DNA from 2 places in the Streptomyces litchfieldiae genome. Region 2 is predicted to be linked to the other one. Evidence: riboswitches for the same ligand, from Rfam matches in the RefSeq annotation. Region 2 holds a riboswitch; the other holds the start of a gene.
What was found. A riboswitch is a leader RNA that binds a small molecule or an ion and turns the genes downstream of it on or off. The one in region 2 is predicted to bind ZMP and ZTP.
Positions count from the first base shown of each region.

Region 1: another riboswitch for ZMP and ZTP. It lies ahead of RM590_RS25250 (bifunctional 5,10-methylenetetrahydrofolate dehydrogenase/5,10-methenyltetrahydrofolate cyclohydrolase); the one in region 2 lies ahead of RM590_RS17225 (glycine hydroxymethyltransferase).

Region 1 covers NZ_JAVREL010000016.1:164,037-168,779, forward strand. Annotated here, with positions in the region: partial or broken gene RM590_RS36260 (transposase) at 209-408, shown strand; gene RM590_RS25240 (hypothetical protein) at 505-1,017, shown strand; partial or broken gene RM590_RS25245 (transposase) at 1,034-1,426, shown strand; gene RM590_RS25250 (bifunctional 5,10-methylenetetrahydrofolate dehydrogenase/5,10-methenyltetrahydrofolate cyclohydrolase) at 1,504-2,370, opposite strand; ZMP/ZTP riboswitch at 2,393-2,478, opposite strand; partial or broken gene RM590_RS25255 (NF041680 family putative transposase) at 2,692-4,154, shown strand; gene RM590_RS25260 (hypothetical protein) at 4,158-4,520, opposite strand; partial or broken gene RM590_RS25265 (BNR-4 repeat-containing protein) at 4,589-4,735, shown strand.
Region 2 covers NZ_JAVREL010000009.1:175,519-180,261, reverse strand. Annotated here, with positions in the region: gene RM590_RS17245 (cytochrome P450) at 1-141, shown strand, start outside; gene RM590_RS17240 (enoyl-CoA hydratase/isomerase family protein) at 149-922, shown strand; gene RM590_RS17235 (dodecin) at 1,214-1,432, opposite strand; gene RM590_RS17230 (family 43 glycosylhydrolase) at 2,119-2,856, shown strand; ZMP/ZTP riboswitch at 2,875-2,964, shown strand; gene RM590_RS17225 (glycine hydroxymethyltransferase) at 2,987-4,432, shown strand; gene RM590_RS17220 (endonuclease V) at 4,429-4,743, shown strand, end outside.

The DNA.
Region 1 (4,743 bases), on a different contig from region 2:
GGGGACCTGCTGGAGCTGAAGGCATACGAGCGGGCGCTTTTCCGCCGGAAGCTGACCGAGATCGGCCGGCTGATCACCGGCACGATCGCCCCGCACGCCTCCCTGCACCCGGACGACGAATGGGTCCGCCTGGTCCTCGCCCAGCTCAACGGCGTCCGCGCCTCGCTCGACATGCTGGTCACCGCCCGCCGATCGCGGTGAACCGCACGTGCGCCGCCGCCGCTATCCCTCCGACACCACCGCCGCGGAGTGGGCACTGATCGAGCCGCTCCTGCCGGTCCCGGCCTGCCGGACCAGGGCCGGCGGGAGGCCGGAGAAGTGGCCGCGGCGCACCATCGTCGACGCCATCCGCTACATCGTTGACAACGGGGCGAAATGGCGGGCCTGCCCGCGGACTTCCCGCCCTTTCTGTGGAATCCGATCCGTCAAGTGGCTCGGAGGATCCCTGCGGGTCGATATGTGTTGGCCGTTTGGACAGAAGGCCGAGAGACTCAGGCTGTGGACATGGGGATCTCCGGTTTCGAGCCGTCCTTCCTGGTCGGGTTCGAGGCGATTCGGCAGGCGCACGGATCACGTCTGGCGACGCTCGCCGGTAGGCGGTTGACCGGCTTCGCCGTGGTGCGTTTCGCCGAGGACGGGGACTGGTTCTCCGACTGCCCAGTGGTACTGGACTTCGACGGCGTCCAGGTGGAGGTCTGCCACGGGAAGCTCGACGAGCTCTCGATCGGCTGGGACACGATCGACACCGCGGTGGGCATCGCCGGGTGGGAGTGGTTCGAGCTGACGCCCCAGTGGTCTCAGCGCGATGAGCGCCTTGAGTCGTTCGTTGGCCAGGAACTGCGCGAGGTCGCGCTCCTTGAGTGGCGGCCAGCAGGCCGTGACCTGGCGGCTGGAACCGTGGCGGTGGAGTTTGCCTTCGCCGGGAACTGTCTGCGGATCGCTAACGGACTTGACGAGAACCGCATCGAGGTCGGCGGGGTCCAGCCGGACCACGTTCGGCGCTGGCCGCGCCGATGAGGGCTACTGCCCCGCGGCCAAAGAAGTCCTCTGGCGGCTTCGTCTCACCCACCCGCAGATTACCCAGGTCTGGGCCGATTCCGCCTACGCCGGCGCTCTGGTCGGCTGGGCCGAGGACCGCCTCTGGCTCACCCTGCGAACTGTCTCCCGCCCCAAGGGCGCCAGGGGCTTCATCGTTCTCCCCCGCCGCTGGCGCGTTGAGCGCACAATCGGCTGGCTGATGAACGCCCGACGCAACGCCAGAGACTACGAGAGGCTGCCCGAGCAATCCGAAGCGCACCTGACCTGGGCCCTCATCACCCTCATGACCAGGCGCCTCACCCGCAAAAGAACCGCCATCGCCTGGACGAAGAAGACTCCGATCCAGCCCACGCCGTCCGATCAGCCGGCGCCCGAGCCCTGTACCTGACAGGGCTGTCTCACCAGTCATCATCGACATCGTGGCGGTGGGCGCCGACTCTCATCGGGGTCGATCCGAGTTTGGATTCAGCGTTCTTGGAGTCCGAGCTGGTTCTCGGCAGCTTGCACGGTTTGTGCCAGCAGGACGGCGATGGTCATCGGCCCGACTCCACCCGGAACGGGCGTGATCAAGCGGGCACGGGTGCGAGCGGCGTCGAAGTCCACATCGCCGACGTTGCCCGGGTTGTACCCGGCGTCGAGCACCACCGCGCCGGGCTTGATGTCCTCGCCGCGGATCAGCCGGGGCCGTCCCACGGCCGCTACCACGATGTCCGCCTCGCGCACGATCGCTGGTAGGTCCGTGGTGCGGGAGTGGCAGTACGTCACCGTGGCATCCTTCGCGAGCAGGAGCATCCCGACCGGCTTGCCGAGGATGGCGCTGCGGCCGACCACGACGGCGTGTTTGCCAGCGAGTTCGACGTCGTACGCGTCCAGCAGCTGCATGATCCCGCCGGGTGTGCAGGACACGAAGCCCGGCAGTGCGAAGCTCATCGCGGCGAAGGAGTGCATAGTGACCCCGTCGACGTCCTTCTCCGGAGAGATGGCCTCGAACGCCGCCCGCTCGTCGATATGTGGGCCACACGGGTGCTGGAGCAGGATGCCGTGCACGCCCGGATCCCTGGACAGCGCGGCGATCGTGTCAACCAGTTCCACAGTCGTGGTGGTGCTGGGCAGAGGGATATGGCGGGACTGGATGCCGGCCTTCGCGCATCGGGCCCGCTTCATGCGAACGTAGGTGACCGAGGCGGGATCCTCGCCCACCAGCACCGTCGCCAGACAAGGCGCGGTCCCTGTGAACCGTGAGATCTCGGCCGCCTTGGTGGCGGTCTCCTCGATGATGCGCCGGGCGAGGCCAGCGCCCTCCATGAGCTGGGCCGTCCGAGTCGTAGACATCATTGCCTCCCAGGCGTTGCTGACCACTCGCCCAGGCGCACGGCATCGACCTCTCGTCAGGCCGCTCCCCGGTGGTACTCCACCTCAGCGCCAGTCACGGCCCACAAGGCACTGTAGTAGACGCAGTGTGCACATGCCTGCCCTTCGATTCGGTGCCCTGGTCGGGTTCTCAAACAGCTTCTCACCTTGCCTTTTAACGTCCCTGGTCGAATGGTCCCTCGAACTTGATCACTCGCGGAGGGATCCGCCGGACGCGAGAACGGCCTTCGTCTGATCCTGTGCTCCGTCACAGAGGCGACCGAATCAACGAAGGCCGTGAGGGTGAGTCTGCTGTATCAGGACGTCGGGCGTGAGCCGTTCGCGCTGCTGTCACGCTTCCGGGCCGAGCTGTACGCGTCGCTGACCGCGCGTGCGGACGCCTTGTTCGAACTCACCGACGCCATGCTGTGTGCAGACGGGCCGGTGAAGACACTGGTCGGGCTTGCCCTGGCCCCGGAACATCGCCGGGGGCACGGCGCTTTGTACGACGGGCTGAACCAAGGACGCGTGGACGTGGGCCGGCTGCGGCGGGCCCTGGTCTCCGTGCCGTTGCCGAAGGCGGCCGACGGCCGCCTGGTCCTGGTGGTGGACGTCTCCCCGTGGCTGCGCCCCGACGCGGACACCGCCCCTGACCGGTGCTTTTGCCACACCTACGGATACGGCGAGAACAAGCACCTGATGATCCCCGGCTGGCCGTACTCGGTCGTCGCCGCGCTGGAGACCGGGCGGACGTCGTGGACGGCGATCCTGGACGCCGTGCGGCTGGCGCCCGGCGCCGACGTCGCGGCGGTGACCACCGCGCAGCTCCGGGAGGTCGTCGAGCGGCTGGTCACCGCGGGCCAGTGGACGGACGGCGACCCAGATGTCCTGGTCGTGGTCGATGCCGGTTACGACGCGCCGCGCCTGGCTCACTTGCTGGCCGATCTGCCCGTCGAGATCCTGGGCCGGACGCGGTCGGACCGTGTGATGCGACGGCCGACGCCGCCGCGGGTCTACGACCCCAAGGTCGGCCGGCCGCCCAAGCACGGCAGCGAGTTCGTCTTCGGCCTGCCCGACACCTGGGGCCCGGAGCGCGTGGTGACCGTGACCGGTACCCGCCTCTACGGCAAGGCGACGGCCCGGGCCTGGGACCGGCTCCACCCGCGGCTGACCCGCCGGGCTGCCTGGATCGACCACGCGGCCGACCTGCCCATCATCGAGGGCACGGTGATCCGGCTGGAGGTCTCCCACCTGCCCTCCGGCGCCGCCCCGAAGCCGCTGTGGCTGTGGTGGTCGAAGACCGGCGCCACCACAGCGGACGTCGACCGCTGCTGGCAGGCGTTCCTGCGACGGTTCGACGTCGAGCACACGTTCCGCATGATGAAGCAGACCCTGGGCTGGACCGTCCCGAAGCTTCGCAGCTCACAAGCCGCCGACCGCTGGACCTGGCTCGTCATCGCCGCACACACCCAGCTCAGGCTCGCCCGGCCGCTCGTCCAGGACCTGCGGCACCCCTGGGAGAAGCCGGCCCCGCCCGAACGGCTTACCCCAGCACGGGTCCGGCGGGGGTTCAGGAACATCCGCCCGACTGCCGCATCCCCAGCCGGTGCACCGAAACCTTCCCGGTCCGGCCCCGGCCGCCGCCCGGAGCCAGGAACCGGCGCCGCGCCACCCGTCACAACGTCGGCAGAGTCCTCGCCACTGGACAGGCGTTCAGCGGCCCCACCCACCACAAGCAAGGGACCAAGCCACGGCGCACCGGCTGAGGATCACAACCCGGGCCGACGGATGATCAGTCCGGCCTGAGGCTGTGGAGCGTAGAAGTCCTCGACCTGGTCGATCTGCTCGGGCGTGCAGCGCCAGAACAGTTTGACCTCGGCATTTTTCCTGAACGGGTCAATCGTGCACGCCACGGCGGTGACGTACGCGGCCGGTCCCGTACCGACCCACACATCGACGCCTTCTCCGTCTCCACCCCGTGTTCCGTCGATGTATCCGTAGTCCACGGGATAGACGAACTCAGGGTGCCCCGGATGAGAGGTTCCGCCAGGACGGTCAATCACCAGGCGCCCCTCCTCAACGAGCAGATCAGCATGCCTCCACACATCCATATCAGACCAAGCGCCAGTCACCACCGGAGCGTAACCACCACCACGACACCGACCACGATCAGGCCACCCACAGGTTAAAAGGCAAGCTCACCAACCACGACACGGTCCACGTCCGCAGCACCGACGCGGGCCGCTCCTGGACCAACGCGGCGGGCACCGTCGTCGGGACCACCGGCGGCAGCCAGGTGTCGGTCAACTCCCCGGGCCTGATCGCCGATCCGCTCAACCCTCTCTGACATCGTTG
Region 2 (4,743 bases):
GGACTCGCCCGCCTGGAGGGCCAGGTGCTGCTCGAGAGCCTGCTCAGGCGCTTCCCCCGGCTGCGGCTCAGTCAGCCGCCGGTCTGGGAGCCCCGGGTGGCCTTCCGGCGCCTGTCCGCCCTGCACGTCGTGGAAGACTGACGCCGGGATGGCGCTCTATCGGGAATTCAAGACGCTCGCGGTCGGCCAGGACGGCCATGTTTTGCATGTCCGCTTCAATGTGCCGGAGTCCGGAAACGCCATCACCCAGGACGTTCTCAATGAACTCCTGACGGTGCTCGGCGCGGCCCGTGACGACACCGATATCCGCGTACTCGTGCTCTCCGGCGCGGGCGAGGACTTCTGCCTGGGCGGAGATCTCCGCGAATACGACGCCCTCCTGGCCGAGGACCCGGCCGGCGCGGGGATCGCCACGCTCGGCGCCAAGGCCCGCCAAGTCTGCGATGCCCTGGCCACCGCCGACCTGGTCACCGTCGCCCGGCTGCACGGCCGGGTGGTCGGCGCCGGGCTGGCCCTCGCCCTCTTCTGCGACCTGCGGGTGGGCTCCGACACCAGCCGCTTCCGCATGCCGGAGCTCGCGGTGGGCATCCCCATGGCCTGGGGCGGCGCGGTGGCCCGGCTCCTCCAGGAGGCCGGCGCGGCCCGCATCCGCGAACTGCTGCTGCTGGGCACGAGCTTCGACGCGGTGACGGCCCGCGACCTGGCGGTGCTGCACCGGATCGCTCCCGAGCACGAGCTGGACCAGGTCATCCGGGAGTGGACCGGCCCTCTGGTCCGGCGTTCCCCGGTCGCGCTGCGTGTGACCAAGGCCCTGCTGAACTCCTACGCGGCGGCCTCCCGGCTCGCCGACGCCTCGATCGTGGAGGGGGAGCTCCTCGCCGCCGCCCTCGCCGCCCGCAACCGCACGCGCCACGAGATCTAGGGCCTGTATCGAGTTCCCGCCCGGGCCCGCGACGCCAGTCACGGCACCTCGCCGCTCCCCCAGACTCCGTCTGGGAGGTGCCCCCAGCCGAATCGCGCGAATACGGCCGGGTATGAGCTGCGATCCGGTGCCTTGCTGGGGGTACCTCCCAGGCCCCCAAGGGCCTGGGGGGGCACCGCGTCTGACGCCGCGGGCTGATCCGACCGGGAACTCGATACAGGCCCTAGACGGCGCGCGAACAGCGGGAGCGGAGTCCGGGGCGGGGGGTGCCGCGCCGGCTCCCGGCGCGGCTCAGCTCTCCTCGTCCTCCAGCCGGAAGCCGACCTTCAGGCCCACCTGGTAGTGCTCCACGGCGCCGTTCTCGATGTGGCCGCGCACCTCGGTCACCTCGAACCAGTCGAGCTGGCGCAGCGTCCGCGCGGCCCTGGCGATGGCGTTGCGGATCGCGTCGTCCACACCCTCCTTCGAGGAACCGACGATCTCGGTCACCCGGTAGATGTGCTCGCTCATGCTGGCCTCCCGGAGTACGGGGCGTGTGTGTCCACCTACCACCGTGTCCCAGGGCGGCGCGTTCCGCGAACGCGCGCACGGGGATTGACCGCCGGCTGATCGCGGTGGCACCGTTCGCGCGCCGGTGTTTTAACGATTCAAGGGGTGGCGGTCACCATGGCACCGATCGGAAGACGAGCGTTGATCGGCGCGGCCGGGGCCGCCGTCGTCCCGCTGGCGGCCGGCCCCGCAGACGCCGCCGGGGGAGCCGGGGGAGCGGCCCCGCCGAAGGGACTGCGGCTCAACGAGATCTGGGCGCACGACCCCTGGATCACGGCCCACCGGCCCAACCGCACCTACCACCTCTACGTCCGCAACCTGGCGGACAACACCGGCATCCCCGGCACCGGCACCGTGATGTACCGCAGCCGGGACCTGGTCTCCTGGCAGGGGCCCTACTCGGTGTTCACGGTGCCCGGTGACAACTGGGCGACGGATGGGGGATGGGTCTGCCTTTCGGGTCTCCGTGGATCAGGGAGCGGCGTCAGATGCGGTCAATCGCAAGGCGCCGGATCGCAGCTCATACCCGGCCGTACTCGCGCGATTCGGCTGGGGGCACCTCCCAGCGTTAGCTGGGGGAGCAGCGAGTGGCCGTAGCTGGCGTCGCGAGCCCGCGGAGATCCGAAAGGCAGGCCCCAGCGCCCGAGGTGCACGCCCACGCCGGGAAGTGGTACCTCTTCGTCACCCTGCACGACGAGGCGCAGACGCTGGCCGAGCCCCCGGAAGTGCTGATCACCACCTACCGGCGCGGCACCGCCGTCGCGGTCGCCGACTCGCCCTACGGCCCCTTCCGGCTGCTGGACGCCGAACGCCCCCAGACCCCGGACGCGTTCATGGCGCTGGACGGCACGCTCTGGGTCGAGGACGGGGTGCCCTGGCTCGTCTACGCGCACGAGTGGATCCAGCGCCTCGACGGCACCATGGAGGCCGTTCGCCTCAGCCCCGACCTGAGCCGTTCCGAGGGCGAGCCGCTGCACCTGTTCAAGGCGTCTTACGCCCCCTGGCTGGGGGAGCGCATCACCGCCGACGACCGCGCGCTGCCCCCGTACGTCACCGACGGCCCCGAGCTCTTCCGCAGCCGGACGGGCGAACTGCTGATGCTGTGGTCCACCTATCTCGGCCTGGCCGGCACGCAGGGGTATGTGCAGACCCAGGCCCGGTCCGTCTCCGGCCGGCTGGCCGGCCCCTGGGAACTCGCGCCGGTGCTGGTCGGTGACAACGCCGGGCACGGCATGCCGTTCCGCGCGTTCGACGGCACCCTGCTGCTCGTGGTGCACCGCCCGTTCGGCTCCCCGGCCACCCGCGCCAAGCTCTACGAACTCCACGACGCCGGCGACCGTTTCGACCTCGGGCGCCGCCGGACCGATCTGGACGGTGGCGACTGACCTGGCGATGCTACCCTCGCACGGGGCCGTGACTGGCGCGTCTGGATGGGATGAACCATCGGGGAGCGGCCCTGTCGAGCGACAGAGCCGTGCGCCTGGGCCGTCGCGACGTCACGTCAAGGAGGCCCCTGTGAGCGAATCCGCCCGCACGACCGAGTCGACCGCCTTTCGCAGCGGTCTGGAGGTGATCCGCGGCATCGAGCCGCGCGTCGCCGACGCCATCGGAGCCGAGATCGAGGATCAGCGCGCGTCCCTCAAGCTCATCGCCAGTGAGAACTACGCCTCGCCGGCCGTGCTCCTCGCCATGGGGAACTGGCTCAGCGACAAGTACGCCGAGGGCACCATCGGCCGCCGCTTCTACGCGGGCTGCCGCAACGTCGACACCGTCGAGTCCGTGGCCGCCGAGCACGCCCGCGAGCTGTTCGGCGCCCGCCACGCCTACGTTCAGCCGCACTCCGGCATCGACGCCAACCTCGTGGCCTTCTGGGCGGTCCTCGCCGCCCGCGTGGAGTCCCCGGCCCTGCAGCGCGCGGGCGTCCGCCAGGTCAACGACCTCACCGAGGAGGACTGGGCCGCCCTCCGCCGCGACCTGGGCGGCCAGCGCATGCTCGGCATGTCCCTGGACGCCGGCGGTCACCTCACGCACGGCTTCCGGCCCAACATCTCCGGCAAGATGTTCCACCAGCGCAGCTACGGCACCAACCCCGAGACCGGCCTCGTGGACTACGACGCCGTGCGCGCCGCCGCCCGGGAGTTCCGCCCGCTGATCCTCATCGCCGGCTACTCCGCCTACCCCCGCCTGGTGAACTTCCGCGTCATGCGCGAGATCGCCGACGAGGTCGGCGCCACCCTCATGGTGGACATGGCCCACTTCGCGGGCCTCGTCGCCGGCAAGGTCCTCACCGGCGACTTCGACCCCGTCCCGCACGCCCAGATCGTCACCACCACCACCCACAAGTCCCTGCGCGGCCCGCGCGGCGGCATGGTGCTGTGCGACGACTCGCTCGCCGACCAGGTCGACCGCGGCTGCCCGATGGTGCTCGGCGGCCCCCTCCCGCACGTGATGGCGGCCAAGGCCGTCGCCCTCGCCGAGGCCCGGCAGCCGAGCTTCCGCGACTACGCCCAGCGCATCGTGGACAACTCCCGCGCCCTGGCCGAGGGCCTGCTGCGCCGCGGCGCCCGCCTGGTCACCGGCGGCACGGACAACCACCTCGCGCTGATCGACGTCTCCGGCTACGGCCTCACCGGCCGCCAGGCCGAGGCGGCGCTCCTGGAGTCCGGCATCGTCACCAACCGCAACGCCATCCCCCAGGACCCCAACGGCGCCTGGTACACCTCCGGCATCCGCATCGGCACCCCCGCGCTGACCACGCGCGGCCTGGGCACCGCCGAGATGGACGAGGTCGCCGAGCTGATCGACACCGTGCTGTCCCGCACCACGCCGGGCACCACCAAGAGCGGCCAGCCCTCCAAGGCCACCCATGTGCTGGAGGACGGGATCGCCAAGCAGGTCGCCGGGCGCGCCGCGGACCTGCTCGCCAAGCACCCGCTCTACGGGGAGATCGATCTCACCTGAGCCTCCCGCTGCGCCACCCGCACACCACCCCCGCCACCGCGGCGGAGGCCGAGGCGATCCAGCTCGGCCTGCGCCGGCACACCGTGCTGGACGGTTCCGGGCCCGCGCCCGGGGCGCCCGGCACGGTGGCCGGCGTCGACGTGGCGTACGACGACGGCCGTGATCTCGTCGCGGCCGCCGCCGTCGCCCTGGACGCCGTCACGCTGGAGGTCGTCGACCGGGCCACGGCGGTGGGCCCGGTGGCCTTCCCCTATGTGCCCGGACTGCTGGCCTTCCGCGAACTGCCCGCCGTGCTCGACGCCCTGGGCCGA